One region of the Microbacterium songi genome, then DNA from elsewhere that is predicted to be linked to it. Evidence: predicted binding sites of a transcription regulator. Region 1 holds the regulator's gene; the other holds the start of a gene.
The links. The regulator HspR, encoded in region 1, represses chaperone genes until heat shock. The targets are predictions, from matches to a motif close to AAGTTGAGTCNNNNNGACTCAACTT.

Region 1 (8,625 bases):
CTCGCGTGCCGTGCTGATTCCGCCCCCGATCCTCACGTCGAGGCTGCCCGCCGCGGCGATCGCCTCGTCGAGCACTCCCTCGATGGGTCCGGTCCGGAAGTGGAATGCGGTCCCGCCACCGAAGCGTAACGAGGGTCGCGGTGCCGAGTGCGTGAGGACGTACACAGGGAAGCCGAAGGGCGGATCTTCGCCCCACCAGCCTTTCCAATCCGGATCGTCGGGGTGGGCGTGCACGCCGAACATGCCGGCACCCATGATCTCCGCGCCCACGCCTGTGAAGAATGCGGTCGCGTAGGCGTCATCGACACCCGTGGTTCCAGCGCCGCTGGTGTCGGCGAACACCTTCGCCCGGAAGGTGCGGGTTGCTGCGTAGGCCGCCGTCAGGGCCCCCCAATCCTCGCCCATGGGGTTCTCCCCGACGTTGCCCGGCGCCGCGGTGAAGCCGTCGAGCGAAGCGAACAGGTCCATGCGGATACGAGTCATCTCAGGCTTCCTTCGGCAGCGGGACACCGCGGGTGCGGTGTCCGGTTCCGCGAGGGGTCGACGCCGGGCACGCCGCCAGTCTCGCGGATGCCGCTCGCCGCGTCGACCGCATCCTCACGCGGGGGCGAGGAACCGCTCGGCGGTCCGCAGGGACAGCGCCATCGTCGCCAGCGCGGGATTGGCGCTCAGGGCGCTGGGGAAGATCGAGTTGTCGCAGATCCAGAGATTCGGGATGTCGAAACTCCGGCCGTATCCGTCGACGACGCCGGTCTCGGCATCCGTGCTCATGCGGCACGTTCCGAGGGTGTGCGCCGTGCGCGCGAGCACCATCGTGTCCGTCGCCCCGGCTCTCTCGAGGATGCGGGTCATCAGAGCGGTGGCGTGCCGATCGATCGCCTCCTCGTTCTCGCCGGCCGAGAACGAGATCCGCGCGCGCGGGATGCCGAACTCGTCCAGCTCGTCGCTCAGCTCCAGACGGTTCCGCTCGGAGGGCAGGCACTCGGCGTTGATGCCGACACCGGCGTAGTAGCGGTATCCCTCGATCATCCGCACGAGATCCTCGCCCCAGAGCCCGCCGCCGCGGACGAATGTCGTGGCGAGCGTCAGGGGCATGACGCCAAGGCTCTGCAGAAGATAACCGCCCACGAAATCGGCGTCGGCGGGGCGCACCATGTCCTCCGAGATGAGGGACGACGGGTAGCCGCGGTAGCTGCGCACCGGATCGTCGAAGCGTCCCCACACCTGCACCGCGCCATGGGCGAGGAAGTTGCGTCCCACCTGCCCGCTGCTGTTCGCGAGGTCGTTGTTCAGCAGCAGGCGTGGCGTCTCCACTCCGCCCGCGCAGAGGAACAGGGCGGCGCAACGCTGGCGCCGGTCGACGCCGTCGCGCCGATAGACGACCGCGGTCACGTCACCGCGCCCGTCGAGTTCGACGGTGTGCACAGTGCTGTCGGGGCGGATCTCGGCACCTGCCGCGACCGCCGCCGGGAGGTAGGTCGTGTCCATGCTGGTCTTCGCCGCGAATCGGCATCCTTGGTGGCACGCGCCGCAGTTGATGCAGGCGTTGCGGTGACCGGCATGCGGCTGGTCGACGCCGCGGGTGAGGACGGCCGCGGGCGCATCGGTCGCACGCAGGCCGAGTGCCTCGCAGCCGCGCGCCACGAGATCGGCCGACGCGTTGCGGGCGGCGGGCGGGTAGGCGTACCGACGGGACGGGTCCCAGGGATATTCGGCCGGCCCGGACACCCCGATCGTCGCCTCGACGCGTTCCAAGTACCGCGTCAGGTCGGCGTGTTCGATCGGCCAGTCCCGCCCCTGCCCGCTCTCGGTGGCCAGGCGCAGGTCCCTCGGATCGGGGCGGGGCGTGAAGGCACCCCAGTGCAGGGTCGACCCCCCGACGCCGCGCCCGCTGTTGTTCGGACCGAACGCGGTGGGGGTCTCGCCACCGCTCAGGCGTTCCGACATCCAGTTGATCTGCACGGCGTCGTTCTCGTCGGGCGTGAGGTCTTCGAGATCGAAGTTGGGCCCGGCCTCGAGGGCCACCACACGAAGGCCGCGTGCCGCGAGGGCGGCCAGCAGCGGCGCACCACCCGCACCGGTTCCGATCACGACGGCATCGACCACGTCGTCGTCGGCGAAACGCTGCATCGTCGTCAGGTTCATACCGAGCGCTCCTCTCCCAGCTCGGTCGGCTCCCAGGCGTCGCGGGCGCCCTGCCGGAGGTCGGAGAAGCCCCGCAACGGCAGCACCGTTCCGCCGGTGGCGAAGCCGTCGTAGCCGATGTGCGCCATCGTCGCGGGATGCGCCATCCACTGCCGCACGAGGTCGACGCGCGCGTCTTCGAACCAGGCGCTCAGCTGCTGCCCGGTCCATCCCTTCGGCGGCGTGAAGGACTCGTCCAGGATGCTGCGCACGGCCGCCCGCCGTTTGCCCATGTCCCCCTCCATGGCTGAGGCGATCGCGTCCAGTCCCGATCGGTAGGCCTCGGGATCGGGCGGCATGTCGGCGACGCGCCACCCGTCGCCTTCGCCGCGATGCAGTTGCGCGTCCACGCGGGCGGCGAGGTCGATCCTCGGACCGTCCGGCTGCGGCACGACGACGTCGGCGAGCGCCCGCAGAGCGCTCATTGCCGCGGGCGTCAGCACCTGGGGCGCGTATTCGGGATCGTCGGCGATCGCGCGCCGCGCGAGCGTGGCCCGGACGCGCTGATCCGTGCGCGACGAGGCGATCAGCGCGCTCCACTGGGCGGGCACCGCGGGCGCGGATCGCTCGATCTCGTCCCACAGCGCGAGCGCGGCATCCGCGACCGCATCGGTGCGTTCGTACGGCAGCAGGTGGCCGGCACCGGGCAGGGTGACGAACCGCGCACGGGGGTAGAACCGACCGTGCAGATCGGGCTGGGCCTTCGCGCCCAGATCCTCGTCGTCGTCGCCGCCGAGCACCACCGCGGGAAGGTCGAGCACGCCGACGGCGTCCGAGACGTCTTCGCGGCTTCCCGACTCCAACCAGTGCCGCCACGCGACGGGAGACCCCCGACGCAGATCCGACTCCGCGACGGCATCATCGGTGGAGTCGAGCGGCGAGCCGATGTTCATGTCGATGAACGTGCGGGCCTCCGCCGTGCCGAGAGGGCCGCCCTGCACCCACGACAGCATCTGCGCACGCCGCTCTTCAGCCATCGGCTCGGGAGTCGGCGGCGAGGCGGCCAGGAGCACGACACCCGTCAGTCCGAAGAGGTTCGCGGTGCCGTTCAGCACCCGCGCGGCGACGACGGACGCCACTTTGCCGCCCATGCTGTGCCCGGCCAGCATCCAGCGCTGCGCTCCGTCACGGACGATGCGCGCGATCACGTGGTCGGCCAAGCCCGCGACCGACAGGTCGTCGGTGACGGGCTCATCCCCGAAGCCGGGCAGCTCGATCCCGACCACGCGCAGGCGAGACTGCAGCCGCGCCGACAGACCGTCGAACTCGCGGGCACTCGATCCCAGCGCGTGCAGCGCGTAGAGCGTGGGCGCGGCGTTCAGGGCGTCACCATCCCACCGTTGACGTTCAGCGTTTCACCCGAGACGTAGCTCGATTCGGCGGATGCGAGGAAGACGAACGCCGGCGCGATCTCGGCCGGTTGCCCGGCCCGCTTGTAGGTGCTCTCCTCATCGAAGTCCGCCATCTGGTCGTCGGATACCCCGCCCGACACCTGCAGCGCCGTCCAGGTGGGGCCGGGGGCCACGACGTTCACACGGATGCCGCGCGGAGCGAGCTGCTGGGCGAGCCCCTTCGACAGGTTGTTGATCGCCGCCTTCGTGGCGGCATAGTCGAGTCTGTCGGGGGCGGGTTGGTACGCCTCGAGCGAGGCGGTGTTGATGATCGTCGAGCCTGGCTGCAGGTGCGGCAGCGCGGCCTTCACGAGCCAGAACGGCGCGAACACGTTCGTGCGGAAGGTCGACTCGAACTGCTCGTCTGCGAGGTCTTCGACCCGGTCGACCGCGACCTGCTTCCCGGCGTTGTTGACAAGGATGTCGAGGCCGCCGAGGGCTGCGACGGCGTCCCGCACGATCTCGCGGCAGCGCGCGGCGTCGGTGATGTCGGCGACGATGGCGACCCCGACGCGGCCGGCCTCGCGGATCAGCTCGACGATGTGCTCGGCATCGCCCTCCTCGTCGGGCAAGTGGACGATGGCGACGTCGGCGCCTTCCCGAGCGAAGGCGATCGCGGTCGCGCCGCCGATGCCCGAGTCGCCGCCGGTGATGAGCGCTCGGCGCCCCTGCAGCCTGCCCGTGCCACGGTAGGTCTTCTCCCCGAGGTCGGGCACCGGCGTCATGCGCGACTGCACCCCCGGCTCAGGCTGATGCTGGATCGGCGGCTCGACGCGGTCATACCGTGTGAGCGGGTTGTCGAAGCTGTACTGGTCGACGGGTTCGGGCATGTCCTCACGATAGGAGGGGCCTCCGACGCGATCGGAGGGGTTGCATCGACGTCGATGACGTGCGAGGGCGGGCGGGTCGTCAACGTGGGGGGTGGTCGGCGAGCCACGCCTTCGCCGCCCGGACGGGGGCGCGGGCGAGCCACGCGTCGGTGATGACTTCTGCGAGCACGCCCCGAGGGATCGCGGAGAGTCGGACCAGCACCGCGGGGTACCCGTCGAAGTGCGGGATGGTGAAGAAGTGCTGCGGGGAGCTGCCGATGAGCGCATCCCTCATCTCGACGCTCTCCGTGCGAGCTCCGACCACGGTGCCGTCGGGCCATGTGCGTCCGAGCTCGGCCAGCTGGCGCTCGTCGGTCGCACTGGGCCCACGCTCCCAGACGAACATCCGGTCGTGGACGCGCCAGCTCGCGCCGCCGCCGTGACCTTCGACCTTCTCGACCGTGTCGGGCATCGCGAGGGCGAGCGCGCGGACGTCGTCGAGGGTCGGCATAGGCGATATCCTCCCGCCATCCCCCCGCGTCCGCCAGCCCGGACTCACTCGGGCGGGAGAGCCGCGTCCTCGTCGGTGCCGGGCGGCAGGGGGCGTCGTGGCTGCCACAGCATCACCTCGCGCGACCGGCGAAAGCGTGTCCCGTGCCGTACGGAGACGACGGATCCGCTGATCTCGGCGGCGAACACGCGTGCGCCCGGCCGGTTCTGCCGTTCGGCGACCATCTGCGATTCGAGATCGCGCACACGGTGATGCAACTCCCGAACCCGCTCTTCGAGCTCGATGATGCGCGCGATCGCCGGCAGGCTCATGCCGTCACCCGACAGGCGACCGACCTCGCGCAACTGCTGCACATGGCGCAACGAGTAACGCCGCGAGCCCCCCTGGGTGCGCTCGGGCACGACCAGCCCCAGCCGGTCGTACTGCCGGAGCGTCTGCGGGTGCATGTTCGCAAGCTCCGCAGCCGCCGCGATCGCGAAGATCGGGGAGTTCTCGTCGAGATCGTCATCCATCGGTGCTCACCTCCCGTCCGTCCCTTCGCGTCCTGCCCTCGTGCGACACGACTTCGGAAGAGGCGCGTGCGCGCCGCCACCACCGCAGCGGGCGTCCATCGCACCGGAGTCGTGTCATGGGATCGCCGGGCGCCTAGCCGCGCGCCTTCGTCATGAGGTCGGCGCGAGGGTTCTCCTTCGGCTCCAGCTCCTGGAACTTCGCGAGCGCCTCGCGAGCGGCGTCGTCGAGGTGCGACGGCACGGCGACCTGCACTTCCGCGAGGAGATCGCCGATACCCTTCGACGTCTGCACGCCACGACCTTTGACGCGCAGCACACGCCCCGACGGGGTGCCCGGGGCGACGCGCAGCTTGACGGGGTCGCCGCCGAGCGTGGGCACCTCGATCGTGGCGCCGAGGGCCGCCTCGGTGAAGGTGACCGGCACGGTGACGCGCAGATTCAAATTGTCGCGGGTGAACACCGGATGCGGCCGCACCGCGACCTGCACGACGATGTCACCCGTCTCGCCGCCGTCCGGCGAAGGACGTCCGCGACCGCGCAAACGGATCTTCTGCCCGTCCGACACCCCCGCGGGGATCTTCACCTTGAACGGCTTGCCGTCCTCGCCCTGCAGCGTGATGGTCTCGCCCTTGGTCGCCGTGAGGAAATCGATCGTCGTGCGGGCCGTGACATCGGCCCCCCGCGTGGGTCCGCCGAAGCCGCGGTAGCCCCCGCTGGTCTGACCGAAGCCACCCGAGCCGAAGCCGCCGCCCTGGTTGAACATCGAGAAGATGTCTTCGAACTCCTGCGGATTCTGCGTGCGGGTACCGCCGCGCCCCTGACCGAAGCGGCTGAAGACGTCCTCGAACCCGCCGGCGCCCTGGCCGCTCGCCGTGAAGCGCGCGCCCGAGCCCATCGCCCGGATCTGGTCGTACTCCTGTCGCTGCTCCGTATCGGAGAGCACCGAGTACGCCTCACTGATCTCCTTGAACTTGGCCTCGGCCGCGGCATCCCCCTGATTGGAATCAGGGTGATACTTGCGCGCCAGCTTGCGATAGGCCTTCTTGAGGTCGGCCTCGGTGATCTCCTTCGGCACGCCGAGCACCGCGTAGAAGTCCTTGTCGAACCAGTCCTGACTGGCCATGAATGCTCCCTCCGGGGCTATTCGGCCGGCACCGCGACGACGACCTTCGCGGGCCGCAGTTCGACGGAACCGAGACGGTACCCGGTCTCGACGACCTCCAGCACGGTCGACTCGGTCGCGCCCGGCGTGGGCACCTGGAAGATCGCCTCGTGCTGCTGCGGATCGAAGACCTCGCCCGCAGCGCCGTAGGACGTGATGCCGAGCTTCTCGGCAGCCGCACGCATCTTGACGGCGATCGCCGCGAAGGGCGTGCCCTCTTCGAGGTCACCGTGCTTCTCCGCGCGATCGAGGTCGTCGAGCACCGGCAGCAGGGACGTCGCCGCGCGCCCCTGGGCGCGCTCGACCTCCAGCTGACGCTGCTCTTCGGTGCGTCGGCGGTAGTTGGCGTACTCGGCGGTCAGACGCTTGAGGTCCAGCAGCAGGGAGGCGTCCTTGTCGTCGGCCTCCGCAACCGCGGCCTCGTCGGACTGCTCCGCTCCGAGGATGTCGTCGACCGTCAGCTCATCCTGCGACTGAGGGTCGGAAGCCTGAGCTTCCGACCCCTCGTCGTCCGGACGAACTTCGTCGTTGTCGAAGTTCTTGTCCGTCATGATCCCTACTTCTTGCTCTCGTCGTCGTCTTCGACCACCTCGGCGTCGATGACGTCCTCCTCGGGGTTCGGCACCTCGCCGTTGCCCGGGTCGGTCGCCGCCGGGTCGGGCGTCTCGCCCGCGGCCTGCGACGATGCGTAGATCGCTTCGCCCAGCTTGCCCTGGCTCGCGTTGAGCTTGTCGAACGCGGCCTTCACCGCATCGTCGTCGTCACCGGCGAGCGCCGTCTTGAGCGCGTCGACATCTCCCTGCACCTCGGTCTTGACCTCGGCGGGCAGCTTGTCGTCGTTGTCCTTGATCAGCTTGTCGATCGAGTAGGACAGGGTCTCGGCCTGGTTGCGGGTCTCGGCGGACTCACGACGCTTCTTGTCCTCGGCGGCGTGCTCTTCGGCCTCGCGCACCATGCGCTCGATGTCGTCCTTCGGCAGCGACGACCCGCCGGTGATCGTCATCGACTGCTCCTTGCCCGTGCCCTTGTCCTTGGCGGACACGTGCACGATGCCGTTCGCGTCGATGTCGAAGGTGACCTCGACCTGCGGAAGACCGCGGGGCGCCGGGGCGATGCCGGTCAGCTCGAAGGTGCCGAGCGGCTTGTTGTCACGCGTGAAGTCGCGCTCGCCCTGGAAGACCTGGATCGCGACCGACGGCTGGTTGTCGTCGGCGGTCGTGAAGGTCTCGCTGCGCTTGGTCGGGATGGCCGTGTTGCGCTCGATGAGCTTGGTCATGATGCCGCCCTTGGTCTCGATGCCGAGGCTCAGGGGGGTGACGTCGATCAGCAGCACGTCCTTGCGCTCACCGCGGAGCACACCGGCCTGCAGTGCGGCGCCGACAGCGACGACCTCGTCCGGGTTGACGCCCTTGTTGGGCTCCTTGCCGGTCTCGCTCTTGACGAGCTCGCTCACGGCGGGCATGCGGGTGGATCCACCCACGAGCACCACGTGATCGATGTCGGCCACCTTGATGCCGGCCTCGCGGATGACATCGGCGAACGGCTTCTTCGTGCGGTCCAGCAGATCCTTGGTGAGGTCCTCGAACTTCGCCCGCGTGATGGTCTCGGAGAGCGACACGGGTCCGCTCTCGGTGAGCGACAGGTAGGGCAGGTTCACGCTGGTCGAGGCGGAGCTGGAGAGCTCCTTCTTCGCCTGCTCCGCGGCCTCCTTGAGGCGCTGGAGCGCGATCTTGTCGCCTGAGACGTCAACGCCCGACGTGGCCTTGAACTGCTTGATCAGGTAGTCCACGACGCGCTGATCCCAGTCGTCGCCGCCGAGGCGGTTGTCGCCCGCGGTCGAGCGCACCTGAATCGTCGAGAAGTCATCGTCCTTGCCCACCTCGAGCAGCGAGACGTCGAACGTTCCGCCACCGAGGTCGAACACGAGGATGAGCTCGTCTTCCTTGCCCTTGTCGAGGCCGTACGCGAGGGCCGCGGCGGTGGGCTCGTTGATGATGCGCAGCACGTTCAGGCCTGCGACCTCCCCGGCCTCCTTCGTGGCCTGACGCTCGGCGTC
Region 2 (8,625 bases), on a different contig from region 1:
CTCCAGCGCACCCGTGCGCAGCTCCCCGAGGATCACCCTGGTCGTGAACTCCCACTCCTCAGCGGTGGCGCGATCGGCGAATGCGCGGAGGGTCCCGGAGCGGACGGCGGCGGAGCCCGCGCCCGAGGTGGCGAGGAGTTCGTCGAGGAAGAGGTCGACGTCATCGACGGTCAGGACCGGTTCGGTGGCGTGGCCGACGTCGAGGCCCCCCATGCCCCGCCAACCGACCCCCACACGCCCCTGCCGCGGACGCGCGATGAGCAGTCCGACGGCAGGCGCGACCTCGTGCTCGTCGAGTCGGCCGAGCAGATCGGCGAGCGCGGCGATCTTCGCGGTACGCGAGGGGGTCGCGGCGACCGTGCGGGCGGTGGAGACCAACTCTGCCAACAGCATGGTCGAAGTCTTCCATCGACCACCGACACGGGCACGAGATGTCGTACGCAGCCGCTAGCGTGGCGCCATGCACACGACGAATTACGTCGACACGTTCATCGAGGTCGCCGACGACTGCCCGGTCGACAACGCAGTCGAGCCACCGGCCAGGGCGGATCCCACGATCGCCGAGCTGCACTACGCGCTCGTCAGCGCCGCGCCCTACGCGCTCACCTCCGACGACGTCGTCTTCGAGACATACGCGCGCCGCGCGGGGGTGCCCGAGTCCGACCGGCCTGCCGCCCGCGAGGCATTCTTCGCCAAGGGTCAGCCCTGCCTGCGGTCTTCACCCCTGGGCAAGCGCTACGGGTGGGGCGTGCATCACGACGCGCAGGGGCGGATCGCCCTGTACGCGCGAGAATCCGACGGCTACGCGCGTCTCGCGGCCGACGGTCAGATCGCGCACGTGCGAGCCATGCGCTCCTCGCGGAGTCGCTCCTGACGGCCCGGCCGCAGGGGCGTGTGCGTGCGCATCGCGCACATCCCCTTCCTCAGCGAGCCCCGCGCTCCGCCCAGATCGCGCGCAGCGCGGGCTCGAGCGAGGGGTACGAGAACTCGTAGCCCGCACCGACCAGGACGTCGGGAAGCACCCAACGGCTCTTCAGGACGAGCTCCGGCTCGGTCCGCAGCACCCACATCGCGGGTTCCAGCATGAACCGCCACGACGGGACGCCGAACGGCATCCGCACCACAGTGCGGAGCGTCTTCATCAGCTCGCGGTTGTCGCTGGGCGCGGGCGAGGACAGGTTGACGGGCCCCTCGATCCGCGAATGATCGCGGATGAAGCGCACGGCTCCGACGGCATCGTCGATGTGGATCCAGCTGAAGCGCTGCCGGCCTCGCGAGCGGTGCCAGAGACGCTCGGAGTCCGTCGGGTGTGCGCCGATGCCGCGGTACCGGCGGTGGTGCGGCCACCACCCGTCGTGCTGGGTGCCGCCGATCCCGAACCTGGCCAGCCGGAACAGGATGTCGGTGGCCGGCCCACGTCCGAGCACGATCGCCATCCGCAGCGCCACGCGACGCGTCTCGGGCAGCTCGCCGCGGAACAGCTCGTCCTCCCAGTTGCGCGTCACATCGACCGAGAACCCGGTGCCCAGCGCTCCCGTACTCTCGATCTGCGGACGGTCCATCGCATGGCGGTAGATCGTCGCCGTACTGGCGTTCATCCAGAGCGCAGGAGGCGCCTCGGCGTCGGTGATCGCCTGGCGCAGCATCCGGGTCGTCTCGATCCGCGAACGGAGGATCTCGTCGCGGTTGTCGTCGGTGTACCGGCGGTTGACAGACGTGCCGGCGAGGTTCACGACGACCTGCGCGCCGTCGACGGCACGGTGCACCGAGCCGGAATCGTCCCACCGTGCGTCGGGGCCGCGACGACCGATGATCCGCACCCGGTAGCCGTCCTCGCGGAAGGCTCGAACGAGCGCGTGCCCGACGAATCCGCTCGCTCCCGCGATCGCGACGGTCGGCGCCGAGACCGTGCCGACTCCCGCAGGATCCGTCACGCCTCCTCGCCAGCCGCCACGAGCCGGCTGACCTCGCCGACACCGCTGTAGAAGGCGCCGAGATCGGACTCGTCACCGGTCGGCTGCAGGATCACCGACGTCGCGCCCGCGCGGGCGAAGCGCAGCACCGCGTCCGCGACCCGTGCGGGTGAACCGGCGACGTCGAGCGACGGATCCGGCTCGGTCTCCCACCGCTGCAGGTCCGTGCGCACCCGCGCCCGCGCGTCGTCCTGGCCGAACGCGGCGATCACGAACACCACGAGTTCGTGATCGCCGTCGCGGTCCGCCGCCGCCCGCCCCTCACGAGCGAGCGCGAGAGTACGGGCGACGCGCTCGGGGGTGCTGCCCGCCGGAAGGATGGTGCCGTCGGCGACCTCGCCGGTGAGGCGCACGGTCTTCGGACCCTCCCCGGCGGCGAGCACGACGGGGGGCGAGGCGGGCGGCCAGTCCAGCGTCACCTCGTCGAGCGTGACGTATCGGCCGGTCGTGCTGACGGCGGCGCCGGCCAGGAGCTCCCGGAGCACCGGCACGTATTCGCGCATGAGCGTCAGCGGAGACGCGACACGCGCGCCGACCTGCGCCATCCACGGGAGCACACCGTGTCCGACACCGGGAATCAATCGTCCGGGGAACATGCGCTCGAGCGTCGCGATCTCCATCGCCGTCAGCGCGACGTTGCGCAGCGGCATCGGCGCCACGCCGATCCCGACGCGCAGGGTGCTCGTCCACGCCAGGACGGCGGATGCCGCGGCGAACGCCGACTCGCGGAAGCAGTCCTCCCACAGCCACAACTCTGCGACGCCCGCCTCCTCCGCCGCGAGCGCCGCGCCCCGCAGGTCTTCGGGCGGGAAGTCCGGGATGAAGATGGCTCCTACGGTCACGCTCATCGAGAGGTACTCCATATCGCTCCGGCCACCAGGGGGATCTGCAGAAAAAGACGCGCGAACCTCTTGCGGTCCGTGTCGAGCATCGGGGCGTCCCGCCCGGTACGCCACTGGTGGACGTTGCCCGGAAGCACGGCGACGAAGAATGCCGCCACCAGCGCCCCGATCGTGCGCCGCTCCCTCGGCAGGGCGACCAGCGCACCGCCGAGCATGACCTCCACCACGCCCGAGCCGACGACGATCGCGTCCTTGTCGAGTCGCAGAAGCGTCACCGCCCAGTCGGGGACGACCATGCGGTACCCGCGTCTGCCCCAGGTCAGGTGGGAGACGCCCGCGATCATGAGCAGAGCACCGAGCGCGAGTCTCGTGGCGAGCCGGGCGATGCCGGAGGCGGAAGAGGGTCGTCGACGTCGGCGGTTCACCGTGTCAGTCTGTCACCCGGGCGTCGCTGATCGTCAGCGCGCCCCGCGCACGGTCGACGAACGACAGGTAGTGCTCCACGTCGTCTCCCGCGGTGATCGCGCGCAACACGACTTCGTCGACGGCCGTCGCGAATGCGGCCAGACCGGAGCCGATCCCCGCGCCGCCCGGAAGCGGAAGCATCGTGTCCGCGGGTGTCAGGCCCAGGCGGGCGAAGTTGGCCGCGTAGGCGGGATAGCCGGCGTACTGCGCGCCCTCCTCGTCGCGACGCCGCATGGCCGCCTCGTCGACGGCGGTCCGCACGTAGAGCGCGGCGTACCCGCCGTCGACTCGTCCCGCCACCCCCGCGTCATCGCGCAGGGTCGCGGCCTGCGCCGCAGCTTCGTCCGGACTGAGCCAGCTGAGCAGAGCGCCATCCGCCTGTTCCGCGGCGAGCAGCCGCATCCTGGGTCCCAGCGCCCCCACGAGAACCCGCGCGGAGGTCTCGCCATGGATCATGCGCACGGCGTCGCCGACGAGCGCCAGGCCCCCGGCTCTGCGCTGCCCGGCACCGATGCCGAGTACGAGCCTCTCCTGCGGAAGTGCGTGCGCTCGGACGGCGCGGATGATCTCCCCGGCGGACCGCCGGTCGACCGGGAGCACCCCCGTCGCGAGGACGAGCGTGTCGGTCACCTGCGCGGCTGCACCGAGCGCGGCCAGCGAATCCCCGGTCGGCGTGTCGTTGACCCACAGGGCGTGGTAGCCGGATGCCTCGGCCTTCGCCGCGATCGCTGCGATCGTCTCCGGGCCGAGCGACCCGGCCACTCCCAGTGAGAGGTGTGCGCGTGTCATATCCCGAGCATGCCCCATTCGTCCGACCTGCAGGGCGCTGATACGACGATCGGCGAGACACCCCGCGATGCGGGGCGTCTCGCCGATCAGGTGCGGTCGACCGCGGAGCGGTCCGGTCAGGCGGCCAGGGCGATCCGAGCTGCGTCGACGACGAGGGCGCCGGCCGCGGCATCCACCGTCACCGCTCCCCCGTCGACGAGCGAGCCCGTCACGAACAGGTCGGCCACGCGGTCGTCGACCTCGCGCTGGATCAGCCGGCGGAGCGGACGGGCGCCGTACTCGGGCTCGTACCCGTGCTCGGCGAGCCAGGCGACGGCGTCGTCCGTCACGTCGAGCGTGACGTCACGGCCGGCCAGCCGCTCGGCAGTGGTGGCGAGCATGAGACGGACGATCTCGCCGAGCTGCGCGCGATCCAGCTTGCGGAAGAGCACGATCTCGTCGATGCGGTTGAGGAACTCCGGTCGCATCGCCTCGCGCAGCTTGCCCATGACCCGATCGCGCAGGTCCTTGTCCGACCCGAATCCGGACTCGCCGCCACCATCGGCGATGAAGCCGATCGCTCCGGAACGCGACGCCAGGAACTCGCTGCCGATGTTCGAGGTCATGACGATGACGGTGTTCCGGAAGTCGACCGTACGTCCTTGACCGTCGGTGAGACGGCCGTCGTCGAGCACCTGCAGCAGAAGGTTGAACACGTCGGGGTGAGCCTTCTCGATCTCGTCGAACAGGATCACGGCGTACGGGTTCCGGCGCACCTTCTCGGTGAGCTGCCCCGCCTCGTCGTAGCCGACGTATCCCGGAGGGGCACCGACGAGGCGCGCGACCGTGTGCCGCTCGCCGAACTCGCTCATGTCGAACCGGATCACGGCGTCCGCGCTGTCGAACAGAGCGTGCGAAAGCGACTTGGCCAGCTCGGTCTTGCCCACGCCCGTGGGACCCAGGAACAGGAACGACCCGACCGGTCGACGCGCGTCGCCCATGCCCGTGCGGTTGCGACGCACGGCCTTCGCGACCGCGGTGACCGCGGCATCCTGCCCGATCACCCGTCCGTGCAGCTCCTCCTCGAGGAGGGCGAGCCGCTCGCGCTCGGTCTCGGTCAGACGCGAGACCGGAATGCCGGTGGCTCGGCTGATGACGGCGGCGATTTGCGTCTCGTCGACCACGGTCGCTCCGTCATGACCTGCGCCGTTGGCCGTCGCAGACTCGATCGAAGCCTGCAGCTGCGTGATGTCGTCGCGGATGCGCGAAGCCTCCTCGTAGTGCTCCGCCGAGACCGCGGCGTTCTTGTCGGCCTCGAGCACCGCGAGCTTCTCGATCATTCCCGAGATGTCCACGGGCACGCCCAACCGCAGCCGCAGCCGCGCGCCGGCCTGGTCGATCAGGTCGATCGCCTTGTCGGGCAGCACGCGGTCGCTCACGTAGCGGTCGGACAGCTCGACGGCGGCGCGCAGAGCGTCATCCGTGTACGTCACGCGGTGGTGCTCCTCGTACGCGCCGCGCAGACCCTGAAGGATCAGCACCGCATCGCTCACCGAAGGCTCTCCGACGCGCACCGGCTGGAACCGGCGCTCCAGCGCGGGGTCCTTCTCGATGCGGCGGTACTCGGCGAGTGTCGTGGCGCCGACGAGGTGGAGGTCACCGCGCGCCAGGCGAGGCTTGAGGATGTTGCCGGCGTCCATGCCGCCGTCGCCGGCCCCGCCGGCACCCACGACGGTGTGCACCTCGTCGAGGAACACGATCACCTCGCCCTTGCGGGCTGCGATCTCATCCATCGTCTGCGTGAGACGCTCCTCGAAATCGCCGCGGTAGCGCGTTCCGGCGAGCATGGCCGGAAGGTCCAGGCTGATGACCCGTTTGTCGCGCAGCTGCTCCGGCACGGCTCCTGCCACGATCGCGCGGGCGAGTCCCTCCACGATGGCGGTCTTGCCGACGCCGGCCTCGCCGATGAGAACAGGGTTGTTCTTCGTACGCCGACTCAGGATCTCGATGGTCTGCTCGATCTCATCGCTCCGACCGATCACCGGATCGAGAGCGCCTTCGCGCGCCTGGGCGGTGAGGTCGGTGCCGTATGTGTCGAGCATCGGCGTCTCCGAGGGCTCGGTGTCGTTCGACGGGGGCGCCGAGGGCATGCCCTCGGGCGAGACGGTCTCACGCATTCCCTGCGTGAGGGCTTCGGCGGTCACACCGGCCTGCGCGAGCACCTGGCCGGCGGGAGCATCCTGGCCGATGACCAGCGCGAAGAAGAGGTGCTCCGGGTCGACATACGTCGAGCCCGAGGCGCGGGCCACCTGGTACGCGTGGAACAGCGCACGCTGCACGGACGGCGCGATGACGGCGCCGTCGACGGATGCCGCGCCCGAGGCGGCCGGAAGCCGCTGCTCGGCGGCACGGGCGATCGCCTGGGGATCGACGCCGAGGCGTCGCACCGCCAGATTGGCCGGGTCCTCGTTCACGATCACGCGCAGGACGTGCAAGGCGTCGAGCTCGTGTTGACCGCGCTCCAGGGCGAACTGCCCGGCGGTCTGGAGGATGCCCTGCGTGCGGGCACTCAGGAAGCGGCTGAGGTCGATGGAACGTGCGGCACGGGCGCGCTCGCCGTCGAGGTAGCGGGCGAGGAAATCGTCGAAGGGCGTCGCGTCACCGTCGGCGCCGGAGGAAGTGAAGTCGTCAGGCATGTTTTCTCCTGTGGATATGAATCAAGCACCGCCGAAAATCGGAACTTGAGCTAAGACGTATCAAGTTCAACGGAATGCGGTCTGCGGTATTCCCGGAGGGCACGACATGCGTCGAGAAGACCCGGAAACCCCCTCTTCGCAGACGACGGATGTGGCTACTCTGAAACCACACGAGTGACCATCGCACGCGAGGAGACACCATGTCGTTCATCACCCGAGGCTTCTCCGGCCGCTCACGCGATCGCGACCCCCGCCTTCCTCCCGGACAAACGCTGACCGAGGACTGGCCGGTGCTCTCCGCGGGGCCCACGCCGCGCGTCACCCCCGCCGACTGGTCCTTCTCCGTCCAGACCGAGAACGGCACGAAGACGTGGTCGTGGGACGAGCTGCGCGCTCTCGGGCTGGAGGACATCACCACCGACATCCACTGCGTGACGCACTGGACGAAGCTGCAGATGCCGTGGCGCGGAGTGCCCCTGGACGCCGTCTTCTCGGAGGTCGAGACCGCCCACGAGTTCGTCATGGCGCACTCCTACGGCGGCTACACGACGAACGTGCCCCTCGAAGACCTCCTGGACGGGAAGTCGTGGATCGCGTTCGAGGCGGACGGCGAACCGCTCGACCCCGAGCACGGCGGCCCCGCGCGCCTGCTCGTGCCGCATCTGTACTTCTGGAAGAGCGCGAAGTGGGTCAAGGGGCTCGTCACGATGCCGACCGACGATCCCGGCTTCTGGGAGCAGAACGGCTACCACCTGCACGGCGACCCCTGGCGCGAGGAGCGCTATTGGTGATCCGCCGCCCTGCCGCGTGGCACGTCGCGACGCTGGTCGCGGCATCCGCGGAGACCTCGCACGCACGACGGCTCGTCTTCGACGTCCCCACGTGGCCGGGGAACGACGCGGGCGCTCACGTCGACGTCCGCCTGACCGCCCCGGACGGCTACCAGGCGACGCGCTCGTACTCGCTGGCGTCGTCCGGTGAGGGGACGCGGATCACCCTGGCCGTCGACGAAGTGCCGACCGGCGAGGTGTCGCCCTTCCTCGTGCACGACCTGCAGGTCGGCGACCCCGTCGAGGTGCACGGCCCGCTCGGCGCCTTTTTCATCTGGACGCCCCCCGCCGCCCCGGCGGCGCCGCCCGTGCAGCTCATCGCCGGAGGATCGGGGGTCGTCCCGCTGTACGCGATCGCCTCCGCTCACGCTGCCTCAGGCGATCAGACGCGCCTGCGAATGCTGTACTCGGTCCGCACGCCGGCAGACGTCTTCTTCCGGAGCGAACTGCAGTCGTTCACGACCACCGCGCATCCGCTCGAGCTCGACTTCATCTACACCCGGCGCGCACCGCAGGAGTATCACTCCGCCCCCGGCCGCGTCACCCGTGAGCAGCTCACGGCTCTCACGTGGGACGCGGCATCCGACCCGCTCGTCTACGTCTGCGGTCCCACGTCGTTCGTCGAGACGGTGGCCGAGTGGCTCGTCGCGGCGGGGCACCACCCGGGTCGGGTACGCACAGAGCGGTTCGGAGGAACGTGATGACCCACCTCGACGGCAATGCCCTCGCCGGGACCCTCGTCGACGCGCTCGGAGCCGACCTCACCGACCGCTCCGCGCGGTGCGCCCACTGCGGCACCACAGCCGTGGTCGCAACATGTCTTGTCTACGTCTCGCCGATGGGCGTCGTGGCTCGGTGCGCGACGTGCGATGCCGTGCTGGTGACGGTCGTCGAATCGCAGGATGGACGGCGATGGTTCGGGATGCCGGGTGTCGCCGCCGTCGAGATTCCGGCGTCGCACTGAGCGAGGTCGTGCTCGGCGAGGTCGTGCTCGTACGCTGGTGAGGTGCAGGGGTTCTTCGGGTCGTTCTTCCACGGTGTGCGGTTGCTC

Region 2: a site for HspR is predicted at 6,787-6,811, ahead of ACFM35_RS02915 (ATP-dependent Clp protease ATP-binding subunit). Genes of this name have one in related genera too.

Annotation. Positions count from the first base shown of each region.
Region 1 is NZ_JBHZIE010000010.1:423,083-431,707, reverse strand. It holds gene ACFM35_RS13095 (dihydrofolate reductase family protein) at 1-483, opposite strand, end outside; gene ACFM35_RS13090 (GMC family oxidoreductase) at 598-2,145, opposite strand; gene ACFM35_RS13085 (alpha/beta hydrolase) at 2,142-3,506, opposite strand; gene ACFM35_RS13080 (SDR family oxidoreductase) at 3,503-4,405, opposite strand; gene ACFM35_RS13075 (MmcQ/YjbR family DNA-binding protein) at 4,485-4,895, opposite strand; gene ACFM35_RS13070 (heat shock protein transcriptional repressor HspR) at 4,940-5,407, opposite strand; gene ACFM35_RS13065 (DnaJ C-terminal domain-containing protein) at 5,541-6,530, opposite strand; gene ACFM35_RS13060 (nucleotide exchange factor GrpE) at 6,548-7,120, opposite strand; gene dnaK (molecular chaperone DnaK) at 7,126-8,625, opposite strand, start outside.
Region 2 is NZ_JBHZIE010000001.1:555,475-564,099, reverse strand. It holds gene ACFM35_RS02945 (ATP-dependent DNA ligase) at 1-393, opposite strand, end outside; gene ACFM35_RS02940 (DUF6157 family protein) at 461-874, shown strand; gene ACFM35_RS02935 (epimerase) at 924-1,934, opposite strand; gene ACFM35_RS02930 (LLM class flavin-dependent oxidoreductase) at 1,931-2,821, opposite strand; gene ACFM35_RS02925 (hypothetical protein) at 2,818-3,240, opposite strand; gene ACFM35_RS02920 (LLM class flavin-dependent oxidoreductase) at 3,245-4,069, opposite strand; gene ACFM35_RS02915 (ATP-dependent Clp protease ATP-binding subunit) at 4,186-6,744, opposite strand; gene ACFM35_RS02910 (molybdopterin-dependent oxidoreductase) at 6,945-7,535, shown strand; gene ACFM35_RS02905 (FAD-binding oxidoreductase) at 7,532-8,275, shown strand; gene ACFM35_RS02900 (DUF6510 family protein) at 8,275-8,538, shown strand; gene ACFM35_RS02895 (EI24 domain-containing protein) at 8,581-8,625, shown strand, end outside.